One region of the Roseateles sp. genome, then DNA from elsewhere that is predicted to be linked to it. Evidence: riboswitches for the same ligand, from Rfam matches in the RefSeq annotation. Region 1 holds a riboswitch; the other holds the start of a gene.

Evidence for each region. Region 1 has a riboswitch for glycine ahead of gcvT (glycine cleavage system aminomethyltransferase GcvT). Riboswitches for the same ligand answer to the same signal wherever they lie in the genome.
Region 2: another riboswitch for glycine. It lies ahead of ACQY39_RS24280 (D-amino acid dehydrogenase); the one in region 1 lies ahead of gcvT (glycine cleavage system aminomethyltransferase GcvT).

Annotation. Positions count from the first base shown of each region.
Region 1 is NZ_OZ253537.1:3,560,344-3,574,807, reverse strand. Features, by position in the region: gene ACQY39_RS15445 (antitoxin Xre-like helix-turn-helix domain-containing protein) at 1-100, shown strand, start outside; gene ACQY39_RS15440 (RES family NAD+ phosphorylase) at 97-813, shown strand; gene ACQY39_RS15435 (ABC transporter ATP-binding protein) at 940-1,827, shown strand; gene ACQY39_RS15430 (hypothetical protein) at 1,824-3,380, shown strand; gene ACQY39_RS15425 (NAD-dependent epimerase/dehydratase family protein) at 3,490-4,551, shown strand; gene ACQY39_RS15420 (hypothetical protein) at 4,548-5,201, shown strand; gene ACQY39_RS15415 (glycosyltransferase family 2 protein) at 5,215-6,438, shown strand; gene ACQY39_RS15410 (acetyltransferase) at 6,443-7,099, opposite strand; gene ACQY39_RS15405 (DegT/DnrJ/EryC1/StrS family aminotransferase) at 7,092-8,222, opposite strand; gene ACQY39_RS15400 (methyltransferase domain-containing protein) at 8,225-9,451, opposite strand; gene ACQY39_RS15395 (dTDP-4-dehydrorhamnose 3,5-epimerase family protein) at 9,445-10,005, opposite strand; gene rfbF (glucose-1-phosphate cytidylyltransferase) at 10,002-10,787, opposite strand; glycine riboswitch at 10,960-11,063, shown strand; glycine riboswitch at 11,080-11,188, shown strand; gene gcvT (glycine cleavage system aminomethyltransferase GcvT) at 11,256-12,398, shown strand; gene gcvH (glycine cleavage system protein GcvH) at 12,512-12,889, shown strand; gene gcvP (aminomethyl-transferring glycine dehydrogenase) at 13,065-14,464, shown strand, end outside.
Region 2 is NZ_OZ253537.1:5,638,389-5,652,852, reverse strand. Features, by position in the region: gene fusA (elongation factor G) at 1-1,890, opposite strand, end outside; gene ACQY39_RS24280 (D-amino acid dehydrogenase) at 2,063-3,370, opposite strand; glycine riboswitch at 3,539-3,657, opposite strand; glycine riboswitch at 3,659-3,751, opposite strand; gene ACQY39_RS24275 (M28 family metallopeptidase) at 3,891-5,312, shown strand; gene ACQY39_RS24270 (CreA family protein) at 5,320-5,748, opposite strand; gene ACQY39_RS24265 (HD domain-containing phosphohydrolase) at 5,901-8,651, opposite strand; gene ACQY39_RS24260 (ABC transporter ATP-binding protein) at 8,792-9,535, opposite strand; gene ACQY39_RS24255 (ABC transporter permease subunit) at 9,561-11,345, opposite strand; gene ACQY39_RS24250 (branched-chain amino acid ABC transporter permease) at 11,351-12,388, opposite strand; gene ACQY39_RS24245 (enoyl-CoA hydratase/isomerase family protein) at 12,559-13,317, shown strand; gene ACQY39_RS24240 (hypothetical protein) at 13,539-13,775, shown strand; gene ACQY39_RS24235 (thymidine kinase) at 13,813-14,376, opposite strand.

The DNA.
Region 1 (14,464 bases):
CGGCGGCGCCAGCGCCCTCGCCCGCATGCTGGGCGGCCAGGTCTCGGACCTGTTCGTGGTCCGCCAATACCTGGACGCCCAACGAGGCGGCTGGGCTTGAGCAAAGAACCCTTGTCCTCGGACGACATCACCACCACGCCGCTGCACTGGCCCGATTCCTGCCGCCTCTTGCCCAGCCGCTATCCGCCCGTGCTGCTGTTTGATGCGGTGGCCGATCCGGCCGACCTGGAGGTCGTCTTCGCCATCGAGTCGTTGGGCAACCCGCGCCTGCGCGAGTTGGCCGGCGAGCTGAGCCTGGTGCCGCAGGCCCAGCGCCTCAGCGGCCCGGGCAGCAGCCCCATCATGGCCGCCTTCACCCATCTGAACCCGGAAGGCAGCCGTTTCTCCGACGGCAGCTACGGCGTCTATTACGCCGCCCGAGAGCTGGACACGGCCGTGGCCGAGGTCAGCCACCACCGCGCCTTGTTCCTGGCCCGCACGAGCGAACCGGCCATTGACGTGGACCTGCGCTGCTACCGGGTCAGCATCGCCGCCGATCTTCACGAGCTGCGCAGCGCCCGCACTCCCGAACTGCTGGCGCTGCTGGACCCGCAGTCCTATGCCCACTCGCGCCCCTTCGCCGCCGACCTGCGCGCCGCCGGCAGCGCCGGCCTGGTCTATGACAGCGTGCGCCAGACCGGCGGCCAATGCATCGCCCTCTTCAACCCGCAGGCCACCCGCCCCCCGGCCCGCCAGGGCGAGCATGTGACCCTGCGCTGGAACGGCGAGCGCATCAGCGAGTGGTACCTGAAGTCCGAGCTGCACCAGCTCTGAATCGCTCCGCCGCTGCCGCCCATGCCGGCGCTTTGACGGTCTGTCGAATCCCGCAGGCATGCGCCCGGCAGTCTGCCTAGACTCGCGGCCATCACCAGCCAACACCCAGACAAAAAAGGCCGATTCATGCTGAGCATTCAAAACGTGGTCAAACGCTATGGCGCCCTGAAAGCCGTGGACGATCTCAGCCTCGAACTCAAGCCCGGCGTGCTGGGCCTGATCGGCCACAACGGCGCCGGTAAAAGCAGCCTGATGCAGATGATCGCCACGCTCAGCAAACCCAGCAGCGGCCGCATCTGGCTGGACGGCCAGGACATCGTCGCCAAGCCCGATCTGATGCGCCGCCGCCTGGGCTATCTGCCGCAGGACTTTGGCGTCTACGCGCAGCTCAGCGCGCTCGAGTTTTTGCAGTACTTCGCCGCGCTCAAGGGCGTGCGCGACCCTGCCCGCATCCAGCGCCTGCTGGAGCTGGTCAATCTGGCCCCGCATGCCAAGCGCCAGGCAGCCAGCTTTTCGGGCGGCATGCGCCAGCGCCTGGGCATTGCCCAAGCCTTGCTGAACGACCCCGATGTGCTGATCGTCGACGAGCCGACCGCCGGCCTGGACCCCGAGGAGCGCCTGCGCTTTCGCCAGCTGCTCAGCGAGATCGGTTTTTCCAAGCTGGTGATCGTCTCCACCCACATCGTCTCGGACGTGGAGAACATGGCCGGCCATCTGGCCATCATGCGCCAGGGCCGCTTGATCGCTTTCGAGTCGCCGGCCGAGCTGCTGGAGCGCGCCCGGCCGCGCGTCTGGAGCGCCGAACTGGCCCCGGGCGATTACGAAGCGCTCCGTGGCCAGGTCCATGTGCTGCAGAGCCAGCGCCTGGGCGAACAGATCCGTCTGCGCATGGCCGCCGATCAGCAGCCTTGCAGCACAGCGCGGCTCAGCGAGCCGAGCCTGGAAGAAGCGCTGATGGCCTTGCGCTACGCCCAGCAAGACAGCCCGGCTGCAGCCTTGGGCCTGGCAGCATGAAGGCCGCACTGCAAGCGATGGTGCAGAACGAGCTGCGCTTGCGCAGCCGTCGCATCAGTTCCCTGCTGGTGCTGCTGGCGGCCGTAGGCTTGGCCTGGTTGATGGTGGCAGACCCGCGCAGCGGTGTGGCCATGATGGTGGTGGGCCGCGCCCGCATGGTTTACGACAGCGCCACCCTGGCCTTCGGCAGCGCGACGCTGACCGGCATGCTGCTGGGCCTGGCCGGCTTCTACCTCTCACGCGGCCGCTGCCAGGAGGACTTTCGCAGCGGCTGCGCCCAGGTGCTGGGCGCCACACCGATGTCCAGCAGCCTGCTGCTGCTGGCGCGCTGGCTCGGCGCCCTGCTGTTTCTGGTGATCCTGACTCTGGGCATGATGCTGACCGTCTGGGTGCTGCAATGGACACGCGGCGAAGGCCCCGTCCAGCCCTTCGTCTATCTGCAAACCTATACCCTGCTGTTGCTGCCGGTGCTGGTCTTCAGTGCCAGCCTGGCCGTGCTCTGCGATGCCTGGGCGCCGCTGATGGGCAAGCGCGGCGACCTGCTGTTCTTCGGCTTCTGGATGGCCCAGTTCGCCGTCCTGCCCCTGACCCTGGGCCAGGGCATGCGCACGCTGAACCCGCTGTTTGCGCTTGACATCTCGGGCATGTCCAGCAGCCTGATTCAGCTCTGCGCCACGCTGAACACCGAACACATCTCGGTCGGCGGCGGCCCCTTCGATGCGGCCCTGCCGATGCTGAGCTTCCCGGCCGACTACTGGTCGAGCCAGTTGACGGCTCTGCGCCTGGCCGCCGTCGGCGTCGCCACCCTGCCCCTGCTGCCGGCGCTGTGGCTGTTCCACCGCTATGACCCGGATCTGGTGCGTGCCCGGCCCGTGGCACAGCGCGGTTTCTGGGCCGGCCTGCTGGCCCGTCTTCTGGCGCCGCTGACTCGGGCCTGTGCCCGCCTGCTACCGCTCAGCGCCCGCCTGCCGGGACTGGCCGGCCAGGTGCTGGCCGATGCGCTGCTGAGCCTGATCCTCAGCCCCCTGGCCTTGCTGCTGCTGCCCGCCGCCTGGCTGGCCGGCCTGCTGCTGCCAGCGGCGCAACTGCCGGCTCTGCTGATCGCCGGCTGTGCGGTCTGGGGCGTGCTGATCAGCGACCTGCCCGCGCGCGACGCGCAGTCAGGCTGCAGCGAGCTGCAGGCCGCCTTGCCCGGTGGCGCCAGTCTGCGCTACTGGCGCCAGGGCCTGGCCAGCCTTTTGCTGGGCCTGCTGTTCTGCGCGCCGGCCTTGATGCGCTGGCTGGACCCCATGGCCACGGCGGCGCTGCTGGCCGGACTCTTGCTCTTGAGCACCTGCGCCAGCCTGTTGGGCCAGGCCACCCAGGGCGGGCGCAGCTTTATGATGCTGTTCCTGAGCTGGCTGCACCTGGCCACCCAGATGCCCGATGTCCGCGCACTCGACCTGCTGGGCTTCAACCGGGCGGCCACGCCGCTGAGCAGCGGCCTGGTGCTGGCGGCCGCAGCCGGTCTGGCGCTGCTGGGCCAGGCCCTGCAGCAGCGCCGCAGCCGCTGAAATAGCCGCCGCAATAGCCGCAGAACTAGCAGGAAAAGCCGGCCGTCCACAGCGCCTAGGCGCCGCCGACGCGGCCGACAATGACCGCATCCACAGCATCGACGCCAGCATGCGCATCCTGATCACCGGCAATATGGGCTATATCGGACCGGTGCTGGTCCGTCATCTGCGTCGGGTACTGCCTGCCGCTGAGCTGATCGCTTACGACAGCGGCTTCTTTGCTCATGTGCTGAGCGCCCCGACCGCCCTGCCTGAATGCAGGCTCGATGCCCAGTACTTCGGCGATGTGCGCGAGCTGCCCGATGCCCTGCTGCGCGGCGTCGACGCCGTGGTCGCCCTGGCCGCGGTCTCCAACGACCCCATGGGTTCGCGCTTCGAAGCGGTCACCGACGCCATCAACCACCGCGCCGTGGCCGAGCTGGCCGGCCGCGCGCGTGCTCTTGGCGTACGCCGCTTCGTCTTCGCATCCAGCTGCAGCCTCTACGGCGCGGCCGAAGGCGGGCCACGGCGCGAGGGTGACGCGCTGAACCCGCTGACTGCTTACGCCCGCTCCAAGTTGGCCAGCGAACAGGCCCTGGCTGCCCTGGCCCGGCCTGGCGACAGCTTCACCGCCCTGCGTTTCGCCACTGCCTGCGGCATGTCCGAGCGCCTGCGCCTGGACCTGGTGCTCAATGACTTCGTCGCCTGCGCTGTGAGCCGGGGCGAGATCAGCGTGCTCAGCGACGGCAGCCCCTGGCGGCCGCTGATCGAGGTGCGCGATATGGCCCGGGCGATCGAATGGGCCCTGCTGCGGCCGGTCGACGAGGAACAGCCCTTTCTGGCCATCAACACCGGCGCCAGCGACTGGAACTACCAGGTGCGCGATCTGGCCGCCGCCGTGCAGCGCGCCTTGCCCGGCACGGCCCTGCACATCAACACCGAGGCGCCGCCCGACCGGCGCAGCTATCGGGTGGACTTTTCGCTCTTCCAGCGCCTGGCGCCGGCACACCAGCCGCAGATCACGCTGGACGCGGCCATCGCCGGCTTGATCGAAGGCCTGCGCGCCATGCGCTTTGGCGATGCCGACTTCCGCAGCTCCAGCTTCATGCGCTTGAAGGTGCTGGAGCAGCACATCAGCAGCGGCGCGCTCGATGAGTCGCTGCGCTGGCGTCAGACGGTGGCCGCCGCATGAGCCCCGATCCCGATCGCCTGGCCGCCTTCGTCTGCCGCCAGCTCGAAAACTTCTACCCCGATGGCCTGGACAGCCGCGCCGTGGTGCAGGCGGCCATGCCCGCGGCCCTGGACCGAGTGCGCCACTGCGTCGGCCAGGTGATCGCCTGGCCGCAGGGCTTTGACCCGGTGATGTCGGGCCAGTACGCGAGCTTCTTGTACTTCCTGTCCAACGAGGTCGGCGTGACGCTGAGAGACGGCGTCACCGCAACCCGCCTCTTTATGCTCAACAAGGCCTTGCACGGCCTGGAACTGTTCTACGACGTGGCCCTGCCCGAGGTCTTCCTGATCGGTCACACGCCAGGCCTGGTCTTCGCCAAGGCCAGCTTCGGCAGCCATCTGGTCTTCCACCAGGGCTGCACCATCGGCCACAAGCTGGACGGCCACCGCCCGCACTTCGAGGGCCACACGGTGATGTTCCCGGGCTCCATGGTGATCGGCCACTGCCGGGTGCGCGCCAACACGGTGATTGCCCCCGGCGTGGTCCTGGTCGATTGCGACACGCCCGGTGACTGCTATGTGCTGGCCGGGCCCGGCGGCCCGCGCAAGCCCATCTTCAAGGCGCTGAAGGCCGGCGCCGCGCCGTTCTGGCAGCGCTACTTTCACGCCTGAAGCAAAGGCCCCCATGTCCGACACGACCCTGGTCAGCTTCTGCATCCCGACCTACCAACGCGCCCGCTACCTGGACTCGCTGCTCGGCAGCTTGTGCCTGGAGCTGGCCGACTTCCCCTACCCCTGCGAGGTCTTCATTTCGGACAATGCCTCAGCGGACGACACGGCCGAAGTCGTGGCCCGCTACCAAGCCGATCTGCCGATCCGTTATGTCCGCCAGGCCGAGAACCGCGGCGGCCGCGCCAACTACCAGTTTCTGCAAGCCCAGGCTCGGGGCCGCTACCTGGTCTATATCGCCGATGACGACGCGGTGATGGGCACGCGCGTGGCCGAGGTGATTGCGCTGATGGAGGCGCAGCCCGAGGTCGGCATCGTCTACGCGCCCTGGAAGCTGCTGGACCTGGTGCAAGACCTGGACCTCGGCCAGTTCTACCGCCAGGACCGCGATGTGCGCATCGAGGCCGGCCAGCAGCGCGACTTGCTGGACACGCTCTTGCGCTACGGCATCTTTCCCGACATCAACATCTGCCGGCGCGAGCTCGTGCAAGCGGCGCTGCCGCGCATCCACCAACAGGCCTACTACGCCTACGTGCAGGCGGCCGAGTATGTGGACCGCTCGGCCGTGCTCTTTCTCAAAGAGCCTTACTACGTCTCCATCACCAACTACTTCGCCGACCACCAACGCGAGCAAGGCGGCAATGAAGAGGCCGAGACCGCCTGGGACCGCTACCGCGCTGGCCTTGAATACATCCTGGGCCGGGCCCGCAGCCAGCTGAGCGAAAGCGAGCGCGCCGAGTTCCTGCTGCGCATCGAGCAGATGATCGCCCGCCGCATCGCCGTGGCAGTGCGCCTGCGCCTGGGCGCCGACCGCGACGCGGTGGAAACCTACTACCTGGCCTACCGGCTCAAGGCCCTGGGCGCAGAATCGCTGCTGCCCATGGACCTGGACACCTTGCGCGGCTTTGCCGCCCTGCAGTTCTGGCTGACCGACCCTGAGCTGGGCCGAGGCGTGCAGCAGCGCCTCTGCCTGGGCGACTTCAGCGAAGACCTGCGCGACTACATCCGCCAGCGCTCGGAACAGCCGGTGCAGTTTCTTGCCGACACCCGCGATCTGCCCCCGCTGGGTGAACAAAGCCTGGTGCTCAGCCGCCTGCCGCTGAGCGAGGCGGAGAGGCAACACTTGGGTGGAGCCTGCGTGATTCAGGAGTCGGAGCTGCTGCGCAAATTCGCAGCCTGAGCCCTCAGGACGGCAAGGTTCGGGCCGGATTGCCCACCACCCGGGCACCGGACGGCACATCGCGCAAGACCACGGCGCCCGCGCCGATCACCGCGTCGGCGCCGATGCGCAAGCGAGGCAGCAACACGGCGCCAGCGCCGACGAAGACGCGCGCGCCGAGCTCACATTCACCGGCCAGCACCGCGCCCGGAGCGATGTGCACGCCCTCGCCCAATTGGCAATCATGGTCGACCACGGCGCCGGTGTTGACGATCACGCCGCGGCCCAGGCGCGCATGGCTGCACACCGCTGCCTGCGCCAGGATCTGGCAGCCTTCGGCCAGCAGCGCGTCAGCGGCGACAAAAGCGCGCGGGTGGACCAGGCTGGGCAAGGCCATGCCTAGACCTTGCAGCCAGGCCAGCACGGCCAAGCGAGCGCGGTTGTCACTGCCAATGGCGGCGGCGGCAGCCGGCAAGCTCGCGCGGCCTGCCAGCCATGACAGCAAAGCCGCCTCGCCGTGCAGCAAAGGAACGGCGCTGGCCGGAAGCGGATGGGGCACGGCTTGCCGGTCACCAAGCGCCACCAGACGCCAGGCCTGGCCCTGGCCTTGACCGTGAGCGATCAATTCGTGCAGGACCCGGGCCTGGCCCGTGGCGCCCCAGATCAGCAAGTCCTCAGCCATGCCGCAGGCCCTGAACATGACGCCGAACATGAGCGCAGACCCGATCGATCTGCGCCTCGCTCAGATCGTGGTAACTCGGCAGATTGATGCCACGGCCTTGCAGGCCGTAGCTGACGACGTTGTCGGGCCGGGGCTCGAACATGGGCAGCATGCTGAGCGGCCAGAAGAAGGTCCGGCCATCGATGCGGTCGGCCTTGAAGTCGGCCAGCAAGGCCTCGCGATCGAAGCCCAGGCCGGCGTCGACGATGGCCGTGGGCATCCAGCAGCCATTGATGCAGCCCGGGTCTTCCGGGTTCAAGCGCAGCGGCAGATCGGCCAGGCGCTCGCGGTAGGCCGCCAGGATGCGGCGCTTGGCGCCCACCAGCTCTTCGATGCGCTCCAGCTGCGCGCAGCCCAGGGCCGCCTGCAGATTGCTCATCTTGTACTTGAAGCCGATCGCCTCGGGCCAGAACTGCCGGGCCTGGCCGGCCAAGCGGCCGTGGTTGCTCAGGGCCAGCACACGTTCAAACAAGGCGCTGTCATTGCAGACGAACATGCCGCCTTCGCCGGTGCTCAGGGTCTTGGTGCCATGAAAGGAAAAACTGCCGAAGCTGCCCATGGAGCCGGCACGCTGCCCATGCTGCACGCTGCCTATGGCCTCGGCCGCATCCTCGACGACGGCGATGCCATGGCGCTCGCCCAGCTCCAGCAAGGCCGGCATATCGCAGAGATTGCCGTACAAATGCGTGGCGATGATGGCCTTGGTGCGCGGCGTGATGGCCGCCGCCACGCGGGCCGGGTCCAGGCACCAGCTGTGCTCGAGCACATCGACAAACACCGGCGTGGCGCCCAGATGGTGGATGGGCGCGGCGGTGGCGATCCAGTTGATGTCGGCGAGGATGACCTCGTCGCCTGCGCCCACACCCAGGGCCGCCAGGCCCATGTGCAATGCCCCCGTGCAGCTGCTGGTGGCGATGGCATGGCGCACACCCAGATGGCAGGCGAAGTCGGCCTCGAGGCGCTGGATGTAGTCATAGCAGCGCGGGCCCCAGCCATGGGCCGCGGCATCGGCCACATAACGCAGCTCCCGCTCGGTGACCGAAGGCAAGGTGTAGTGGATGCGATCTTCCGTGGCGTCACTCATATTCAGAACACCTGCAGCTCCGGCACTGCGACCACGAACTGGCCACCCCAGCCGCGGATGGCGGCCAGCTGGACCTCCAGCTCAGTGCGCAGATTCCAGGGCAGCAACAAGACGAAATCCGGCCGCGCGGCCAGCAGTTCCTCGGGGCGGACGACAGGAATGCGCGAGCCGGGCAGGAAGCGCCCCTGCTTGTGCGGCGAGGCATCGGCCACCGCCGCCAGCAGATCGGGCCGCAGGCCGGCGTAGTTCAGCAAGGTGCAGCCCTTGGCAGCCGCGCCGTAAGCCAGCACGGTCTTGCCGGCAGCTTTCTGCTCCAGCAAAAAGCGCAGCAACTGGTGTTTGATGGCATCGGCCCGCGCCTGCAAGCTGCGGTAGAAAGCCGGCTCTTCCATGCCAGCCGCCAGCTCTTGGGCCAGCAGCGCCGCGACGCTGGGCAGTTCCGAAGGGCTGCTCTCGGCATGGCCGGCCCAGACGCGCAGCGAACCACCATGGCTGGGCAGTTGCTCGACGTCCCAGACCGCCAGGCCCTGGGCCGCCAGGATGCGCCGCACGGTGGCAAAGCCGAGGTAGGAAAAATGCTCGTGGTAGATGGTGTCGAACTGCGCCTGCTCGACCAGCTGCTGCAGATGCGGGAACTCCAGCGTGATGCAGCCACCCGGGGCCAGCGCGGCCTTCAGCCCGGCGACGAAATCGTTGATGTCGGGCACATGGGCCAGCACATTGTTGCCGACGATCCAGTCGGCGTGGCCGCGCTCTTGCGCCAGACGCTGGGCGAACTCGCGGCCGAAAAATTGCTCGATGCTTTCGATGCCGCGCGCTCTGGCGGCCTGGGCGGTGCTGTGGGTGGGTTCGATGCCCAGGCAGGGAATGCCGCGAGCCTGCACATGCTGGAGCAGGTAGCCGTCGTTGGAGGCGATCTCCAGCACCAGAGATCCAGGCCCCAGGCCAAGGCGGTCGACGCTGCGCTCGACATGGCGGCGCGCATGTTCAACCCAGGAGCTGGAAATGGACGAGAAATAGACGTAGTCGCTCGAGAACAGGGCTTCATGCCCTTGCAACTCATCCACTTGCACGAGGCCACAGGCCTGGCAGGTGAAGACCTTGAGCGGAAAGTAGAGCTCGGGCCGATTCAGGTCCTCGGCACGCAAAAAGGCATTGGACGGCGGCGCGCTGCCCAGGTCGATGAAGACCTCATGCAGGGCGGACTGGCAATGGCGACAGCTCAGCACAAGCGAACTCCTGAGAAATGGGCCGGGTCGATCAGCGCATGTTGGCGGTCACGCGCCGAGACCTCGGTGATGGGCAGGGGCCAGGTGATGGCAAGGGCCGGGTCGTCGTGGCGCAGGCCGGCCTCGTGCTCGGGGCTGTAAGGGGCGCTGTGTTGGTAGAGCATCTGCACATCGTCGCTGAGCGTCTGGAAACCATGGGCGCAGCCCTCGGGGATGAAGACTTGCCGCTCCTGGGAACCGTCCAGCACCACACCGTGCCAGCGCAGAAAGCTTGGCGAGTCCGCACGCAGGTCGACCACGACATCAAAGACGCGGCCGGCAATGCAGCGCACCAGCTTGGCCTCCAGCGCCGGCGCATGCTGAAAATGCAGGCCGCGCACCGTGCCACGCTGGGCCGTACGGCTGAGATTACTTTGCTTGAACAGCAGACCCGGCCGGCCCAGGGCCGCGAACTCCTGCTCGCAGAACCAGCGCGTCAGGCTGCCGCGGGCATCACCGCGCGGCTGGGTCTCGATCTCCCACAGGCCGTCAATCGGGCTCGGCGAAAACTTCAAGGCCAGACCTTCCAGGGCGCGGCATTGGCCTGCCAAAGTTCCTCCAGCCGAGTCTTGTCGCGCAAGGTGTCCATCGGTTGCCAGAAGCCCCGGTGGGTGTAGGCGGACAGCTGGCCCTGGCGTGCCAGTGTCTCCATCGGACCGCTTTCCCAAACGGTGGCATCGCCCCGGTCGATCAGCTCGAGCACCGAACGCTCGAGCACAAAGAAGCCGCCGCTGACCCAGCTGCCGTCACCGAGCGGCTTCTCGGAAAACTTGCTGATGCGCTGGCCCTCGATGTCGAGCGCGCCGAAGCGCCCGGGCGGCTGCACCGCGGTCACGGTCGCCTGACGACCTTGTGCCTTGTGGAACTCGATCAGCGCCGTCAGGTCAACATCGGCCAGACCATCGCCATAGGTGAAGCAGAACGGCCCTTGGTCGGCGCCGTCGCTCAAATAATGCTGCACGCGTTTCAGGCGGCCGCCGGTCTGGGTGTGCTCGCCGGTGTCAACCAGGGTCACGCGCCAGGGCTCGCAATGCCGGTCGCGGATCTCCATGCGGTTCTCGGCCAGGTCGAAGGTGACGTCGGACATGTGCAGGAAGTAGTTGGCGAAGTACTCCTTGATCACATAGCCCTTGTAGCCCAGGCAAATGATGAAGTCATTGATGCCGTGCTGCGAATACAGCTTCATCAAATGCCACAGCACCGGCCGGCCGCCAATCTCGACCATGGGTTTGGGGCGCACCGAGGTTTCCTCGGCCAGGCGCGTGCCCAGGCCTCCGGCAAGAATCACGGCCTTCATCGCAGGGGACCCTCCATGGCTGACACGCTCCCATCCATTGCACTTGTGAACGATTCAGCATAAAGCCTGGCTGCCACGCCCAAAAGCCGGAGTCGCACCGCAGAGAGCCGCCGTCTTTGCCACAGCGGCGGCCAAAAAACTTCGGCCGAAGCCCCAAAAAGCGCCGCTACAATCCCGCCGGTCAGGAGAGAGCTTCCTCGCGGAAGCCGCCGAAGGCGCAGTGGCACTGGTGATCCCACGCTGCGAACGCTCAGGCAAAAGGACTGATAAAACGCCCGTTCACAAAACGTCGGGCGTCCTCACTGGAGAGAGACGGGTTTCGAGCCCGTCCACCGAAGGGGCAAGCTGTTGGCAATACGCCGGCGGCCAATCTCTCAGGTAAAGCGGACAGCGAGGGCATACCCACCCCACTCCTTGAGCCGGTCTCGAGGGTGTGGGCCAGATGTCTGCCCTCGAAAGTTGCCCGCCATGTCCGCTGCTGACACCTCCGCCCCCCTGCTCAAGACCCCGCTGCACGCTCTGCACATCGAACTCGGCGCCAAGATGGTGCCCTTCGGCGGCTATGACATGCCAGTGCAGTACCCGGCCGGCGTGATGGCCGAGCACAAGCACACGCGTGCCGCGGCTGGCCTATTCGACGTTTCGCACATGGGCCAGGTCCGCCTGATCGGTGACGGCGCCGCTGCCGCGCTGGAAACCATCGTGCCGGTCGACGTGATCGACCTCGGCCTGTTCAAGCAGCGCTATGCCCTGTTCACCAATGAACAAGGCGGCATCCTGGACGACCTGATGATCGCCCGCCGCCCGGACGATCTCTTTGTGGTGGTGAACGCCGGCTGCAAGGTGCAGGACATCGCCCACATGCAGGCCAAGATCGGCGCTCATCCGGAACATCGGTGCCAGGTCTTGCCTCTGCCCGAACAAGCCCTGCTGGCTCTGCAAGGCCCGCAGGCCGTGACCGCCCTGTCGCGCCTGAACGCTGACGTGGCCAAGCTGACCTTCATGACCGGCGGCTTCTTCAATCTGGACGGCATCGACACCTTCCTGACCCGCTCGGGCTATACCGGCGAAGACGGCTTCGAAATCTCGGTCCATCAAGACCAGGCCGTGGAGCTGGCCCGCAAGCTGCTGGCTCAACCGGAAGTCAAGCCCATCGGTCTGGGCGCGCGCGATTCGCTGCGCCTGGAAGCGGGCCTCTGCCTCTACGGCCATGACATCGACACCAGCACCACCCCAGTCGAAGCCTCGCTGACCTGGGCCATCCAGAAGGTGCGTCGCGCCGGTGGCGCCCGTGCCGGTGGTTACCCCGGCGCCGCCGTGGTGGACGAACAGCTCGCCAACGGCGCTGCCCGCAAGCGCGTCGGCCTGGTCAGCAGTGAGCGCATGCCGGTGCGCGAAGGCGCCAAGCTGGTCAACGCCGAGGGCGTGGAAATCGGCGTGGTCACCAGCGGCACCCTGGGCCCGACGGTGGGCAAGCCGGTGGCCCTGGCCTATCTGGCCAAGGAATTCGCTGCCCTGGGCACCGAAGTCTTCGCCATCGTCCGCGACAAGCGCACCCCGATGACGGTGTCCAGCACCCCGTTCACGCCCAACGGCTATTACCGCGGCTGAGCGGCTGAGCGCTTGAGAGTCGCTTCGGCTCATATCGCGCTTGCCCGGCCACGACCGGGCACCCTACATTTCAATTTCCTTTCCCCCACCTTCCGAAAGCAACGGAGCACCGCATGAGCACAATCAAGTACACGCCTGACCACGAGTGGGTCCAGATCGAAGCCGACGGCATCGTCACCGTGGGCATCACCGTGCATGCACAGGACGCCCTGGGCGATGTGGTGTTCGTGGACCTGCCGGCCGTGGGCAGCAGCTTCGCCGCCAAGGAAGTGGCCGGCGTGGTCGAGTCGGTCAAGGCGGCCGCTGACGTCTACATGCCGGTGTCCGGCGAAGTGACCGAAGTCAACGAAACCCTGCGCGACGACCCCTCGCTCGCCAACAGCGACCCGCTGAAGACCGGCTGGTTCTTCAAGGTCAAGCTCAGCGACGCCGCCGAGCTGGACGGCCTGATGGACAGCACCGCCTACGACGAGCTGGTCAAGAACAGCTGATGCATCTTCGCCCGCGTCATGCGGGTCGAAGCACAAACGCAAGCACAGAGACACAGAGAACACTCAGGGCTGGCCAAGGCCCCAATTTGCTCCGTGTCTCTATGTCTCTGTGCTTGCATTTCACTGATATCGGCCTGAGGCCGCCACAAGCGGCGCCGGGCCCCAAGGATTTGCCATGTTGATGTCCGCCCTGCAGCCCCTGTCGGTGCTTGAGAACGCCACCGAATTCCACGCTCGCCACATCGGCCCCGATGCCGCTGATGAAGCCGGCATGTTGTCGGTGATCGGCGCGGCCTCGCGCCGCGCCCTGATCGAAGCCGTGGTGCCGGCCAGCATCAAACGCTCGGTGGGCATGGACCTGCCGGCCGCCGCGAGCGAAGCCCAAGCTTTGGCCGAACTGAAGGCCATGGCCAGCAAGAACAAGGTGCTCAAGAGCTATATCGGCCAGGGCTACTACGGCACGCTGACCCCCGGCGTCATCCTGCGCAACATCCTTGAAAACCCCGCCTGGTACACCGCTTACACGCCCTACCAGGCTGAAATCTCGCAAGGCCGCATGGAAGCCCTGGTCAACTTCCAGACCATGGTGACCGACCTGACTGGCATGGCGATTGCCAACGCCTCCATGCTGGACGAAGCCACCGCCGCCGCCGAAGCCATGACCCTGGCCGCCCGCGTGGGCAAGAGCAAGAGTCAGGTCTTCTACGTGGCCGACGATGTGCTGCCGCAAACCCTGGAAGTGGTGCGCACCCGCGCCGAGCCGCTCGGCTTTGAGGTTCGCATCTGTAGCGGCGACGAGGCCCTGAACAACGACAGCTTCGCCGTCCTGCTGCAATACCCGGGCGTCAACGGCGAGGTGCGTGACTACGCCGACTGGATCGCCAAATACAAGGCCCGTAGCAATGGCGTGGTCATCATGGCCGCCGACCTGCTGGCCCTGACCCTGATCAAAGCCCCGGCAGAACTGGGCGCCGACATCGCCGTGGGCACCACCCAGCGCTTCGGCATGCCCATGGGCAACGGTGGCCCGCACGCCGCTTACATGGCTTGCAAGGACGAGTACAAGCGCAGCCTGCCCGGCCGCCTGGTCGGTGTTTCCATCGACGCGCATGGCAAGCCCGCCTACCGCCTGGCCCTGCAAACCCGCGAGCAGCACATCCGCCGCGAGAAGGCCACCTCCAATATCTGTACCGCCCAGGTGCTGCCGGCCGTGGTGGCCAGCATGTACGCCGTGTACCACGGCCCGCAAGGTCTGAAGCGCATCGCCCAGCGCCTGGCCTCCTTCACCGCCGTGCTGGCCCAAGGCCTCAAGGGCCTGGGCTTTGCCCTCGGCAACACCAGCGCCTTTGACACCCTGCATGTGCAAACCGGCGCGCAGACCGAGGCCATCCTGGCGCGCGCCGTGGCCGCCGGCATGAACTTCCGCCGCGCCAGCGCTGAGTCCCTGAGCCTGTCGTTGGACGAGACCACCACCCGCGCCGATCTGGCCGCCGTGTTGGCTGTGTTTGCCGACGGCAAGGCCGTGCCGGACCTGAGTGGCTTCGACAAGGGCATCGCCAGCCTGATCCCCGCCGA
Region 2 (14,464 bases), 2.1 Mb from region 1:
CTGGCCGCGCCGGGCGGCGAGATCGCCGGTGATGTCACCGATCGCGGCTTCCGGGGCATTGACTTCCAGATGCACCATGGGTTCCAGCACCAGAGGCCGCGCTTCCTGGACTGCGGCGATCAGGGCGCGCCGGCCGGCGGTGACAAAGGCCACCTCCTTGCTGTCCACCGAATGGTGCTTGCCGTCGAACACCGTCACGCGCAGGTCCACCAGCGGGTAGCCGGCCACGACGCCGGTGTCCAGGGCCGAGCGCACGCCTTTCTCCACGGCCGGCATGAACTGCCCCGGGATGGTGCCGCCCTTGACCGCGTCGACGAACTCAAAGCCAGCGCCGCGCGCCAGCGGCTCCACGCGCAGATAGACCTCGCCGAACTGGCCGGCGCCGCCGCTCTGCTTCTTGTGGCGGTAGTGCCCTTCGGCCGCGGCCGAGATGGTCTCGCGGTAGGCCACGCGGGGCGGCTGGGTGTGCAGCTCGAACTTGTAGCTTTCACGCAGGCGCTCCAGCAGCAGGCGCAGGTGCAGCTCACCCAGGCCGTAGATCACGGTCTCCTGCGTTTGGCCGGCCTGGTCCAGGCGCAGGCAGGGGTCCTCTTCGACCAGGCGGCTCAGCTGTTCCCAGAGCTTTTGCTCGTCTCCATGGCGCACCGGGCGGATGGCCAGGCCATGCACGGGCACGGGGAAGTCCAGCGGGCGCAGATGGATGTGGGCATCCTCGGGCGCGTCGTGCAGCACGACGTCGTAGTGCAGGTCGTCGACCTTGGCGATGGCGCAGAGCTCACCCGGCAGGGCCTGCTCCACCTCGACATGCCGGCCACCCTGCAGCAGGAAGAGGTGGCCGACGCGGAAAGGCTTGCGCGCCGAGCCGATGAAGAGCTGGCTGTGGCGGCGCAGCGTGCCCTGGTGCACGCGCATCACGCCCATCTTGCCGAGGTAGGGGTCGGAGATGATCTTGAACACATGGGCCAGCACATGGGCGCTGGGCTCGGGCAGGGCTTGCAGGGGCAGGGCCTCGGGGCCCTCGCCGCGCAGGAACAGGGGCGGGTTGCCCTCGGCCGGGTTGGGCAGCAGGCGCTCGATCACATCAAGCAACTCGGCCACGCCGGCGCCGCTGCGCGCCGAGGTGAAGCAGACCGGGATCAGGTGCCCCTCACGCAAGGCCTGCTCCAGCGGCACGTGAAGCTCGCGCGGGTCGACATCGCCTTCGCTGAGATAACGATCCACAAACGCGGCATCCACCTCCACCACCTGCTCGACCAAAGCCTGGTGCGCCTGGCCCACCGAGGAAAAATCGGCCTGGCCGATGATGTTGTAGAAACAGTCCAGCACGCGCCGCCCGCCTTCGGCCGGCAGGTTCAGCGGCAGGCATTCACGCCCGAACACTGTGCGGATCTGCGCCAGCAGGTCCGGCAGGTCGAGCTCGGCCAGATCGATCTTGTTGATCACGATCAGCCGGCGCAGCCCGCGCTGGGCGGCGGTCTCCATCATCTTGCTGGCCATGGGCTCCAGGCCACTTTGCGCGTTGAGCACCAGCACCGCCGTGTCCACCGCCTCCAGCGCCGGCAGGGACTGGCCGATGAAATCGGCCGCCCCGGGCGTGTCGATCGCATGGATGCGCACGCCGCCATGCTCCAGGTGCACCACGCTGCTGTGCAGGGAATGTTGGAGGCGGCGCTCCAGCGGATCGAAATCGCTGACGGTGTTGCCGCGCTCCACCGTGCCGGCTTGGGCGATGGCGCCGGCCTGCAGCAGCAAGGCCTCCAGCAAGCTGGTCTTGCCCGCCGCCGCGGGGCCGACCAGGGCCAGGCTGCGCAAGGTAGCGACCGCAGGCGACAGGGGCGCGCCGGTGGAGGATGGGGCGCGGCTGGCGTCGCCGTTCGGGCTCTGGCTCATGGCAGTCTCCTTGACTCTCCGGCGCCCCGGCGTTTGTGGGGGGGCGCGGTGATGGATGCGTGCGCTGTGCCGGGCTCTGACGCTGCGGAAGTGTCCGCTCGGCTCTGGCCTCAGGGTAGAGGAAGGCCGGCCGGCTTACAAGGCCCGCGCCGGCGGGCCTGGGCCGGTTCGCTCAAGTGGCGGCTTGCGCCCGGCCGGCCCAGGAATCGACCTCAGGCCCGCAGAAGGCGTAGTCCAGCTCGGGCCGGCGGCCGCAGATCAGGTCCGCCAGGGCCGCGGCCGAGCCGCAGCTGTGCGTCCAGCCCAAGGTGCCGTGGCCGGTGTTGAGGAAGAGGCGGCCAACGCGGCTGGCGCCGATGTAGGGCAGGTTGGAGGGCGTGGCGGGGCGCAGGCCGGTCCAGTACTGGGCGCCGCTGGGCTGGCCTTCGGGCGACACCATCTGCGGGAACAGCTCGCGCGTGCGCCGCAGCAAGGCCTCGCAGCGGCGCAGATTGAGCGTGCTGTCGTAGCCATTGAGCTCGGCCGTGCCGGCCACGCGCAGGCGATCGCCCAGGCGCGAGAACACCAGCTTGTACTCGTCGTCGGTCAGCGAGACCTGGTAGCTGTGTGCGGGCGAGATCACCGGCAGCGTCATCGAGTAGCCCTTGGCCGGGTAGATGTTGAGCGACACGCCCAGCTCGCGCGCCAGGCCGCGGCTGAAGGAGCCGAGGCAGAGCACAAAGCGGTCGGCGCCCAGGCGCTCGATTTCGCCGTTCGCATCGGCCACGATCACCCGCGCCAGATCCTGGCCCTCGCGCTCGAAGCCCAGCACCCGGGTCTGGTAGCGGAACTTCACCCCGGCCTGCGCGGCCAGGGCGGCCAGTGCCTGGGTGAAGCGATGGGCGTCACCCGACTCGTCGCTGGGCGTCATGCTGCCGCCGACGATCTGCGCGCGGCATTGCGCCAGCGCCGGCTCGATGGCCACGCATTCCTCGGGCGTTTTCATGTCCAGTTCGCAGCCTTGCTCGCGCATGATGCGGGCCGGCTCCTGCGCAGCGGCGTACTCCTGCTCGCTGGTGTAGAAGTGCAGGATGCCTTGCTGGCGCTGGTCGTAGGCGATGCCGGTGGCGGCGCGCAGGCGCTGCAGCTGCTCGCGGCTGTAGAGGCCGAGGTTGACGATGTTGCGGATGTTATGGGCGGTGCGGCCCGGTGTGCATTCGCGCAGGAACTGCAGACCCCAGCGCCACTGGGCCGGGTCAGCGCGCAGGCGGAAGAGCAGGGGCGCGTCCTCCTTCATCAGCCATTTCAAGACCTTGAGCGGCGCGCCTGGGTTGGCCCAGGGCTCGGCATGCGAGACGGAAATCTGGCCGCCGTTGGCATAGCTGGTTTCCAGGCCGGCCGCGGGCTGGCGGTCGATCACGGTGACTTCAAAACCCGATTGGCGCAGATACCAGGCGGTGGTGACGCCGGTGACTCCGGCGCCCAGGACGATTGCGTGCATGTGTGCACTCCTGAAACAAGACAAACAGACCGTTGAGTGAGACGCGCAGGCGTGCGCTCAGGCCCAGCGCGGGCTGTGTTTCGTTCCAGGCAGGTGAGGCACCCCAGGGTGGGGCGCGAGCCGGGCAGAGCACAGATCGGGCAATGGCAGAGCGTGCGCTAGACGCGCGCCGCTCCCGCTGTCCCTGTTACCTGAGAGATTCAGCCGCGCCCCGGGGGCATGGCCTTGCTCCTTCGGTGGCGGCTCGCACATCGTCTGCGCGGGCCGCTCTCTCCAGCATTCGGCTTGTTGACGGATCCAGTACGGGGCCTGAGCGAGTATGGGAGCTTGCGCCTTCGGCGGCAGGGCCCGGGTGGGCCTGCACTCTCCTGAATCCGGTGCGCAGTGTAGGTGGCCGATGTGGCCCTGGCTCTAGGGGCAAATGCCGGGGGGGCTTTGTCGCGCTTGCCGAGCGGCGCTGGCGCAAAGCTCGCAGAATCAGGGCCTTCGTTTTTGGGGCCAGGATGACTGGTTGATGTGCATGCGTGCTTGGATCTTGGGAGCGGCCCTGGGCGGCGTGATGATGATGGGTGCGGTCGCTCAACCGGCGCCGCTGGACCCGCGGGTCCAGCAGATCCTGGCCGAGATCTCGGCGCCGCGCATCGAGCAGCGCATCCGTCGCCTCGTCGATTTCGGCACCCGCCACACCTTGTCCGAGACCGAATCGGAGCAGCGCGGCATCGGCGCCGCGCGGCGCTGGATCCAGGCCGAGCTGGAGCAGTGCGCGCGACGCAGCGGCGGCCGCCTGCAGGTGAGCCTGGACAGCTTTGTCGAGCCCGCCGGCAACCGCATGCCGCGCCCGGCCACCTTGGTCAATGTGGTGGCCACCTTGCCCGGCACCGCGCCGGCGGCGGCCCAGCGCCTGCTGGTGGTCAGCGGCCACTACGACTCGCGCAACGGCGATGTGATGGATGCCGAGGGCGCCTCGCCCGGTGCCAACGACGACGCCTCGGGCGTGGCCGCGGTGATGGAGCTGGCCTGCGCCATGGCCGGCCACCGCTTTCCAGCGACCCTGGTCTTCATGGCCGTGCCGGGTGAAGAGCAGGGTCTGCTGGGCGCCACCCACTGGGCGCGCGAGGCGCGGCGCCAGGGCTTGCCCATCGAGGCCATGATCACCAACGACATCATCGGCAGCCCGCGCGGCGATGCCGGCCAGGTGGACGAGCGCCAGCTGCGCCTGTTTGCCGACGGCCTGGACCCGCTGCTGCGCATGCTGGTGGCCGCCCGCGCCAACACGCCCACGCCCGATGCCGAGGCGCGCGCCAACGAGGCCGCGCGTGAAGCGCTGCAGCAGCTGGTGCTGGCCGGGGGCAGCGAAGACCTGCCCACCCACCAGCTGGGCCGCCATCTGAAAGCCGCCGGCGAGCGCTACCTGCCTGGCTTCACCGTCAACTTGATCCAGCGCCGTGACCGCTATCTGCGCGGCGGCGACCACCTGCCCTTCCTCGAACGCGGCTATGCCGCGGTGCGCTTCTCCGAGCCCTTCGAGAACTTTGCGCACCAGCACCAGAACCTGCGCGAGGAGAACGGCGTGCGCTACGGCGACCTGCCCGAGTTCGTCGATTTCGCCTACGTGGCCAATGTCGCCCGCATCAATGCCGCCGGCCTGGCGACGCTGGCGCTGGCGCCCGCCGCGCCGCAGAACGTGCGCCTGGACGCCACCGAGCTCAGCAACGACAGCACCCTCAGCTGGACCCTGGCGCCCGAATCCGAGGTGGCCGGCTACCGCATCGTCTGGCGCCATACCGACTCGGCCGTTTGGCAGCATCATCAGGACCTGGGCCGGGTCGCCCGCCACACGCTCAAGAACCTGTCCAAAGACAATGTGGTGTTCGGCGTGCAGGCCCTGTCGAAAGACGGCCATGCCAGCCTGGCGGCGTTTCCCTTGCCGCTGCGGCGCTGACCGGTTCTTACTTCAGCGGAATCGGCGTGGCCCGGTCCACTGGCACGGCGGTCACGCTGTTCTGCGGCGAGCCGTCGATCAGACGGTCGGAATAGGTCAGGTAGACCAGGGTGTTGCGGCGGCTGTCGACCATGCGGACGATGCGCAGCTTTTTGAACACCAGAGAAATGCGCTCGTTGAACACCTCCTCCTGCCGCGCCAGGGGCTTGGCGAAGCTGATCGGCCCGGTCTGGCGGCAGGCGATCGAGGCCTCGGCCTTGTCCTCGGCCAAGCCCAGGCCGCCCTTGATGCCGCCGGTTTTGGCGCGTGACACATAGCAGGTGACGCCCGCGACCTTGGGGTCCTCGTGCGCGTCGACGACCACCTTGTGGTCGGGCCCGATCAGCTTGAAGGCGGTGTCGACCTCGCCGACGGGCTCGGCATGGGCGCCGCCCATCAGACCGAGGCTGAGGGCCAGGCGCAGTGGCCACGCGATCCGCCGGGTCGCGCGAGGGGTGGGTCGATCGAATGCTGGGCGCGAGTTCAAGCGGGGCAACATGGCATCTCCTGGGTGGAGCCGACAGGTTAGCAGGCCCCGCAGTTGAGGGCTCAGTCTTCGTCCTGGAAGCGCTGGCGGATGTCCAGCACCTCGTCCCAGCGCTCAAAGAAGACACGCACGCAATCGGGGTCGAAGTGGCTGCCGGCATGGGCCTGGATGTGTGCCGCAGCGGCCTCCAGCGTCCAGGCTTTTTTGTAGGGGCGCTCGGAGGTCAGGGCATCGAAGACATCAGCCACAGCAACGATGCGACTGAAGATGGGGATGGCCTCGCCTTTGAGGCCCTGCGGGTAGCCCGTGCCGTCGTACTTCTCGTGGTGGCCCAGGGCGATGGCGGCGCCAGCCTGCAGCACCAGGGAGGAGCTGTCTTTGAGGATCTCGTAGCCATAGCTGGCGTGCAGCTTCATCACCTCGAACTCTTCCGGCGTCAGGCGGCCGGGCTTGAGCAAGATGCTGTCGGTGATGCCGACCTTGCCGATGTCGTGCATGGGCGCGGCTTCCAGCAGCAGCTCTTGATCGGCCACGGGCAGGCCCAGGGCGCGCGCGATCAGCTCGGAGTAATGCGCCATACGCAGGATGTGGGCGCCGGTTTCGGGGTCGCGGTACTCGGCTGCCTTGGACAGGCGGATCACGGTTTCGCGCTCGCGCTGGACGATCTGGTTGGTGGCCTTGCGCACTTCCTCCGCCAGCCACTCGGCGCGGTCGGCCAGCTTGGCGCGGGCTTCGTTCAGGGCCTCCAGCGCGGCGTTCGCCTGCTGGCGCGCGGTCTCGGCCGCGGCATAGGCGCCGGCGTTGTCCAGGGCGATGGCGGCATAAGCGGCCAGGGTGCGAAAGATGGACTGCTCGCGTTCGCCGTAGGCATGGCTGTCGACCGCCTGCACCGCCATGACCCCGAGCAGTCGGTCTCCGATCAGCAGCGGGCTGAACATCATGCTTTGGGTTTCCAGCGGGCCCATCAGGTGTTCGGGTGGGTTGTTACGGGCTGCCATCGGATAGAACAGTTCGCAGCGCTCGCGGGCGCAGCGTGCGGTCAGCGACTGAGGGTCATGCAGCGAGATCAGCGGTGAGGGGAAATGATGGCGCGCCTCATTGATGAAGGCGGCCTTGAGCGCGTGCCCCCCGGGCTCCAGCAAGTAAACAAAGAACGAGGTCGTGTCCAGCAACTGGCCGAGGTGGCGGTAGAGCGCGGCAAACACCGCGTCGGTGTTGAGGCTTCCAGTGATCTCGCGGCCGACGCGCCCGAGGGTCTCCAGCGTGGCGCTGGCCTCCTGTAGTTGCGCGGCGCGCTGGCTTTCGGCCTGGGCCAGGCGGTGGTGGTACTCGGCCTCGGCACGGGCCAGGGCACTCTCCTGACGCACCTGCATGGCCATGGCGCGGTTGCGCGCATCGTCCAGGCGCTTGTTGTCGCGCGCGGCTGCGGCAGCCTGCCCATAATTTCGAGCCTGTGCGGCGTCGCCAGCCGCCGCGTAGGCGTTGGCGACTTCGTCGAGCAAATCACTGGGCAGGATGTAGCCCTTGATGCCATTGGCAATCTGCAGGGCCTGCAGCAGGAAGTGCAGGCTCGCACTCGGCGCTCGCTGACCCTCGGGGGCGGGTAGGGCATGTTGCTGGTAGAGCTCTGCGAAGACGCGCAGCACCTTGATCTGCTCATCACCGCTGCCCAGCTCGCGTGCGCGCAGCAAGGCGGAAGAAATTTTGCTCAGCGCTTGTTCGGGCTCGCCCAGACGGCCCAAGGCGCTGGCTTGGCCCCGCCAGCAGCGCAGCAGGTAAAAGAGCTCCCCCAGACTGGCGGCAATCGTCTCGGCATGCAAAAAGCAATCGAGTGCTGCGGCCGGTTCACCCATGTCCAGGGCCACATCGCCTTGGTACTGCAGGGCCAGGCTGTAGCGGCTGGCCCCTTGCAGCTCGCGCATGGACTCGAGAGCCTCGTTGAGGATGGCGTGTGCCTCGGGCAAGCGCCCGAGCAGGCGCAACACATTGCCGGTTTGCATTTGTGCGCTGCCCAGCGTGCCCGGCCAGCCGCTGGTTTGCGCCTGGGCGAGGGCCAGCTCATCCCACTCCAGGGCGGCGTCGAGGTCACCGAGCGAGGCAAAGTTGTCGGCCGCATTGCTGACCGAAAAGATGGCGTGGCGAATCTGGCCGCTTTCCAAGGCGCAATGGTGGGCTTGCAGGAAATGCTTGATGGCCTGGCCCAACTCGCCGGTGAAGGTGGCCACCAGGGCGCTGGCGCTGCTGACCCAGGCTTGCGCCGAGGCGGGCAGGGGTTGGTCTGGGTCGAACTGTTGCTGCAGACGGGCGGCCGTGCCCGGCGCGTCACGCCATGACGCATGGCTCAGCTGCATGGCCCGGATGATCTGCAGGCGCGTGCTGTCGCCGGCCGCACGGAAGTCGTCTTGCGCTTGATTGAGGCAGGCATCGCGGCCTGTGCTGTCACCGCGCTCCGTGCACAGCGCCGCACGCAAAATCTGGCCGTCACCGCAGCCCACCCGGTCGCCCAGCTGCGCGAAATTCTCGACCGCCGCTTCAGCGTATTGTTCGCCGGCATCGAGCTGGGCAAACAACCACGCCACCTCACCGAGCACCAGGAGCAGGCGTGCATGGCAGGCTTGGCGACGGCCTTCATTCCAGGCCACTTGCGTCAGCAGTTCTTCGGCTTCGTTGACCAGCAGCAGGGCTCGTTTGCAGTCGCGCTGGCGCAAGTGCCAGGCCAGGGCCGGGATGACGCTCAGTCGGTCCGTACCGTGCAGTGTGCTCAGCCTAGTTTCGAGGTCGATGACTTCAGGGTCGAGAGCAAACAGTTCCATGGCGGGCAAATGGGACTCCCTCGGCAGGAGTGCAGGTCTTGGGTCGGCTGCCAGTATCTGCTTGAAGCTCGTTGCCGGTGTCATGCTCGGGGCTGATTCGTCAAGTATTGCAGGTAGGTGCGTTTTTCTTCGCCGCCGGCTCAGCCGGCCGGCTTGCGTGCGCTTCCCAGATAGGTTTCGGCCACGCGTCCGTCGCCGGCCAGGGAGACCGCCGGTCCTTGCAAGGCGATGGCACCCGTCTCCAACACATAACCGTAATCGGCCACGTCCAGCGCTGCGCGGGCGTTCTGCTCCACCAGCAGCACGCTGACACCGCGCTCGCGCAAGGTGGTCACGATGCGGAAGATCTCTTTCACCACCAGCGGCGCCAGGCCCAGGCTGGGCTCGTCCAGCATCAGCACCTTGGGCCGGGCCATCAGGGCGCGGCCCACGGCCAGCATCTGGCGCTCGCCGCCGGACAGCGTGCCAGCCAGCTGCGCGCGCCTCTCCAGCAGACGCGGGAACAGCTCGAACACCTGGGGCAGCTGCTCGCGCCAGTCGCGCTGGCCGAGGCGCAGCGGCCGGTAGCCGCCCAGCAGCAGGTTGTCTTCCACGCTCATGGTGGTGAAGAGCTCGCGCTTTTCCGGCACCAGAGCCAGACCACGCATCACGCGTTCTTCCAGGCTCAGGCTGGCGATGTCCTCGCCGTCCAGCAGGATGCGGCCGCGCGCGGGCAGCACGCCCATCAAGGCGTTCAAGGTGGTGCTCTTGCCGGCGCCGTTGGGGCCGATGACCGTGACCACCTGGCCGGCCGGCAGGTCCAGATCGAGGCCGCTGAGCACCTCGGCGCGGCCGTAGCCGGCGTGCAGGCTGCGCACGCTCAGCAAGGGTGTGGGGGAACTCATAAGTTCAGCGTCCTGGCAGAGGCATTCAATGTTCGGTGCCGAGGTATGCGGCGCGCACCTCGGGGCTGGCCTGCACTTCGGCCGGCGTGCCTTCGATCAGCTTGGTGCCGAACTCCATCACCACCAGGCGGTCGGTCAAGCCCATCACGAACTCCATGTCGTGCTCGACCAGCAGCACGCTCAGGCCCTCGCGCTGCAGCTGCCGCAGAACCTCGGCCAGGGCCTGCTTTTCCTTGTGGCGCAGGCCGGCGGCGGGCTCGTCCAGCAGCAGCAGGGCGGGGTCGCTGCACAGGGCGCGGGCGATCTCCATCAGGCGTTGCGGGCCCAGGGCCAGATTGCCGGCCAGCTCATGCGCTTGCTCGGCCATGCCGATGCGGCGCAGCTGCAGCTCGGCCTCGCGGAACAGGCGCTGCTCCTCGGCGCGGTCCAGGCGCAGTAGAGCGCGCAGCGTGCCGCTGTGGCCGCGCAGGTAGGCGCCCAGGGCCACGTTCTCCAGCACGGTCATCTCGGCCATCATCTTGACGTGCTGGAAGGTGCGCGACACGCCGCGCCGGGCGATCTCGCGCGAGGGCAGGCCGGACACGTCCTCGCCGCGGAAATGCACCGCGCCGCCGCTGGCCGGCAGCACGCCGGTGATGAGGTTGAAGGTGGTGGATTTGCCGGCGCCGTTGGGGCCGATCAGGCCGATGATCTCGCCGGCCCGGATGCCAAAACTGACATCGTTCACGGCCACCAAGCCGCCGAATTGCTTGCGCAGACGCTCGACCTGCAAGAGCGGCTCGCCCGCCTGCGGCTTGGCGCGTTGCGGCAGGGGCGCGGCCTGGCTCCAATCTTGCGCTCGGCCCGGGCTGGGCCACCAGCGCTGCAGCAGCTGTTGGGCATAGGGCCAGAGTCCGCGCGGCGCATGCTGAAGCACCAGCACCAGCACGATGCCCAGCACGATGATCTCGAAATTGCCATTGCTGCCGAGCAGGGCGGGCAGCAGCTCCTTCAGCTCGTCTTCCACCAGCTTGAACACGCCGGCGCCGACAAAGGCGCCCCAGACGCTGGACACGCCGCCGACCACGGCCATGAACAGGTACTCGATGCCCATCTTCAGGCCGAAGGGGCTGGGGTTGACCGTGCGCTGCACATGGGCGAACAGCCAGCCCGAGGTGGAGGCCAGCAGGGCCGCCAGCACGAAGATGATGACCTTGTAGCGGAAGGTGGACACGCCCATGGCCTCGGCCATGGTGACGCCGCCGTTGAGCGCGCGGATGGCGCGGCCGGGTCGCGAGTCCAGCAGATTGCGCACCGCCAGCGCGGCCAGCAGGGCGATGCCCCAGATCAGGCCGTAGATGGCGCGGCCGTCTTGCAGGCTGATGCCGAAGAGCTGCAGAGCCGGCAGGCCCAGAATGCCGTCGTACTTGCCCAACAGCTCGAGGTTGGCCATGCTGAAGTTGAGGCTCAGCGCCCAGGCGATGGTCGCCAGGGGCAGGTAGTGGCCCGACATGCGCAGCGTCAGCAGGGCCAGCAACCAGGCCACACCTCCGGTCAGCAGCCAGCCGGCCAACAGGCCCAGCCAGGGCGAAAGGCCGAACTGGGTGCTCAGCACCGCCGTGCTGTAGGCGCCCAGGCCCACAAACGCGGCTTGGCCGAAAGAGGTCAGGCCGCCCACACCGGTCAGCAGCACCAGGCCCAGGCTGACCAGGGCGAACATGCCGATGTAGTTGAGCTGGGTGATCCAGAACTCGGGCACCGGCAGCAAGGGTAGGGAGAAGAGCAGGGCCAGGCCGAGCGCTGCGGGCAGGGTTTGTCGATTCAGGCGCATCGTCGTCAATGCTCGTCTTGGTGCGGGTTGCGCAGGGAGCGCCACAGCAGTACCGGCAGGATAGAGGTGAAGACGATCACCTCCTTGAATGCGCTGGCCCAGAAGGAACTGAAGGACTCCAGCAGTCCCACCAGCACCGCGCCCAGCGCCGCGCCGGGGTAGCTGGCCAGGCCGGCGAAGACGGCGGCGACGAAGCCTTTCAGGCCGATCAGAAAGCCGCTGTCGTAAAAAATTGTCGTGGTCGGGCTGATCAGCACGCCCGAGAGCGCGCCAATGAAGGCTGCCATGGCCAGGGACAGGCGCCCTGCCGAGTTGCTGGAGATGCCCATCAGTCGGGCGCCCAGGCGGTTCACCGCCGTGGCTCGCAAGGCCTTGCCATAAAGGCTGCGCTCGAAGAACAGCCAGAGCAGCACGATCAGAGCCAGCGAGGCCAGCAGGATGATCACCGTCTGCCCGGCAATGAAGAGCGGTCCGAGGGTGAAGCTGCTGTCCCAGAAGCTGGGGTTGCGTGAACCCTCGGCGCCAAAGAACAGCAAGCCCAGTCCGGTCAGGCTGAAATGCACGCCCACAGACACGATCAGCAGCACCAGCACCGAGGCATCGGCCAGGGGCTGGTAGGCGAGGCGGTAGAGCAGGGGACCCATGGGCGTGACGATGGCCAGGGTCAGCAGCACCTGCAGCAGCAGGGGCAGTTGCAAGGGTGCCGCCCACCAGGCGAGAGCACCCAGGGCTACGGGCCATGCAGCCGCTTTGGCCACTCGGATCAGCAGCGCGGCGGTCGCCTCACCCGCACGCCAGCCGGCCCAAAGGTCCAACAGCGCCACCAGAGCCGCCAAGCTCAGCAAAAACACCACAGTGCCGGGGCGCTGGCCTTGCTGCAGCGCGGCCAAGGTGAGCGCTCCGAAGGCCACGAACTCACCTTGCGGAATGAAGATCACCCGGGTCACGGTGAACACCAGCACGGTGGCCAGTGCCAGCAGGGCGTAGATGGCGCCGTTGCTTAGGCCGTCGAGCATCAGGATGCTGGCAATCGATAGATCCATGGAGTGCTTGGTTCGGTGCTCGCGGCAGGGCGCTGGAGCCCCGACTCTAATCAAGCCCTGCAGGCCCGCAGCTCGGGGCAGGGCCGCATTGACAAACGCGCACGCTGAAGCAGGTGTGAGAGTCAGCCGCTAGACTGGTCCGTTTCGACCTCCTTGTCACTGTCCTTGTCATGCCCGGCCTTGCCCCTCTGCTAGAAATCGACGGCCATTTGGCCCGCATCACGCTGCGTCGGCCGCGCTTGGCCAATCGGCTGGAGCCTAGTGATCTGCAGTGTTTGCAGCAGCAGTTGCAGCTGGTGAACGAACGCCCGGAGCTGCGCGTGCTGCTGCTGCGCGGTGAGGGACGGCATTTCTGCAGCGGCTTCAATATCGGCGCAGTGCCGGGGCTCAATGCGGGCGCCCTGTTTGAGCAACTCAGCGATGCCTGGGAGAACGCCCGGCCGGTGACCGTGGCGCAGATCCAGGGCGGGGTCTACGGCGGTGCCACCGACCTGGCGTTGGCCTGCGACTTCCGCCTCGGCCAGCCCGCCTGCGAAATGTTCGTGCCGGCGGCCCGGCTGGGTCTGCATTTCTATCGCGGTGGCATGGAGCGCTACGTCACTCGCCTGGGGCTGCCCTGGGCCAAAAAGGTGTTGCTGGCTGGCGCCACACTCGATGCGCAGGGGATGCTGCGCAGTGGCTTTCTCGACCAGCTGCTGCCCGACGCAGCGGCGCTTGAGTCTGCGACTGAAGCCTTGGTGGCTCAGCTGCTGGCCATGGCGCCGCTGGCGCTGTTGGGCATGAAAAAACACTTGAATGCCATCGCGCGCGACAGGCTAGACCCGATGGCTCTGCAAGCGGATGTGGCCGAAGCCAATGCGTCGGAGGATCTGGCCGAGGGTGTGGCAGCCTGGCAGGAGCGCCGGGAACCTCGTTTTCAGGGCCGTTGAGTGGCCTGAAAACGCATCGTGGCGGGGGCATTCACGCAGCGGTCAACGCTGCTCTAGGGGAATCCCCTCCCTCTGTGTCCGGGGCCGTCTGAGTGCTACCGTGCCGGATTGGCCTCCAGATAGTGGAAAATAGAGGGGTTGGCTCAGGTGGCCGGCTGCTTCGGAGACGGAGTCATCGGCCCACCCTGGCAAGCTCCCACTAACTCACTATCAGGACCGACGTGGCCAAGGACAGTACTAAAACGACCATCGAAGCCGATGGTCTGCGTTACCGCTCTAAAGCACCAGGTTCGCCGTTTGCGGCGACCTCTTCCTTTGGTGCCGCAACCATGTCGTGCTTTTTGTGCGGCAAGCACCGCCCGCGCGCGATGCTGAAATCCAAGAAGCTCTTGGGCAAGTCGCAGCCGGTCTGCGCACCGTCGTGCAAGGAACTCGACGAACAACTCAGCAAGGGCTGAGCCGGGCGCGAAAGCGCCTTCTAGCCGGTGCGCTGCTTCAGACCTGCTGTCTGAAGCAGCGTCCGCACACTGCCCGATAGCGGGCGTTGCCGCCAATCTCCACTTGATTGCCTTCGGTGACCTTGCGGTTGTTGGCGTCCACACGCATATTCATCGTCGCCTTGCGGCCGCAGTTGCAGATGGTCTTCATCTCATCCATCTCGTCCGCCAAAGCCAGTAAGGTGGCAGAGCCAGGGAACAGTTCGCCCTGGAAATCGGTACGCAAGCCGTAGCAAATCACCGGCACATTGCGTACGTGCGCCAGTTCATGCAGCGCCCAGACCTGGGGCTTGAGCAGAAACTGCGCCTCGTCGATCAAGACGCATGACACCTCAGGCAGTTGCAGCGCCATCGCCAAGAAATCAGTTTCCGGACCGAAGACCTCGGCCTCGCGTTGCGGACCCAGCCGTGAGGTGATGGTGCCGCGCCCGTATCGATCGTCGAGCTGTGCGGTGAAGAGCCGCACGCCGTGGCCGCGTTCCTCGTAGTTGTGTGCCACTTGCAGCAGGGCGGTTGATTTGCCTGCATTCATGGCTGCGTAGCGAAAAAACAGTTTGGCCATATCAGAGGCTGGAGCGGCAAAAGTGGTGGAAAGTCAGCCCGGGAGGGCGGATTGGCGCGACCAGCGCCCGCATATGAGGGGGTGGGCC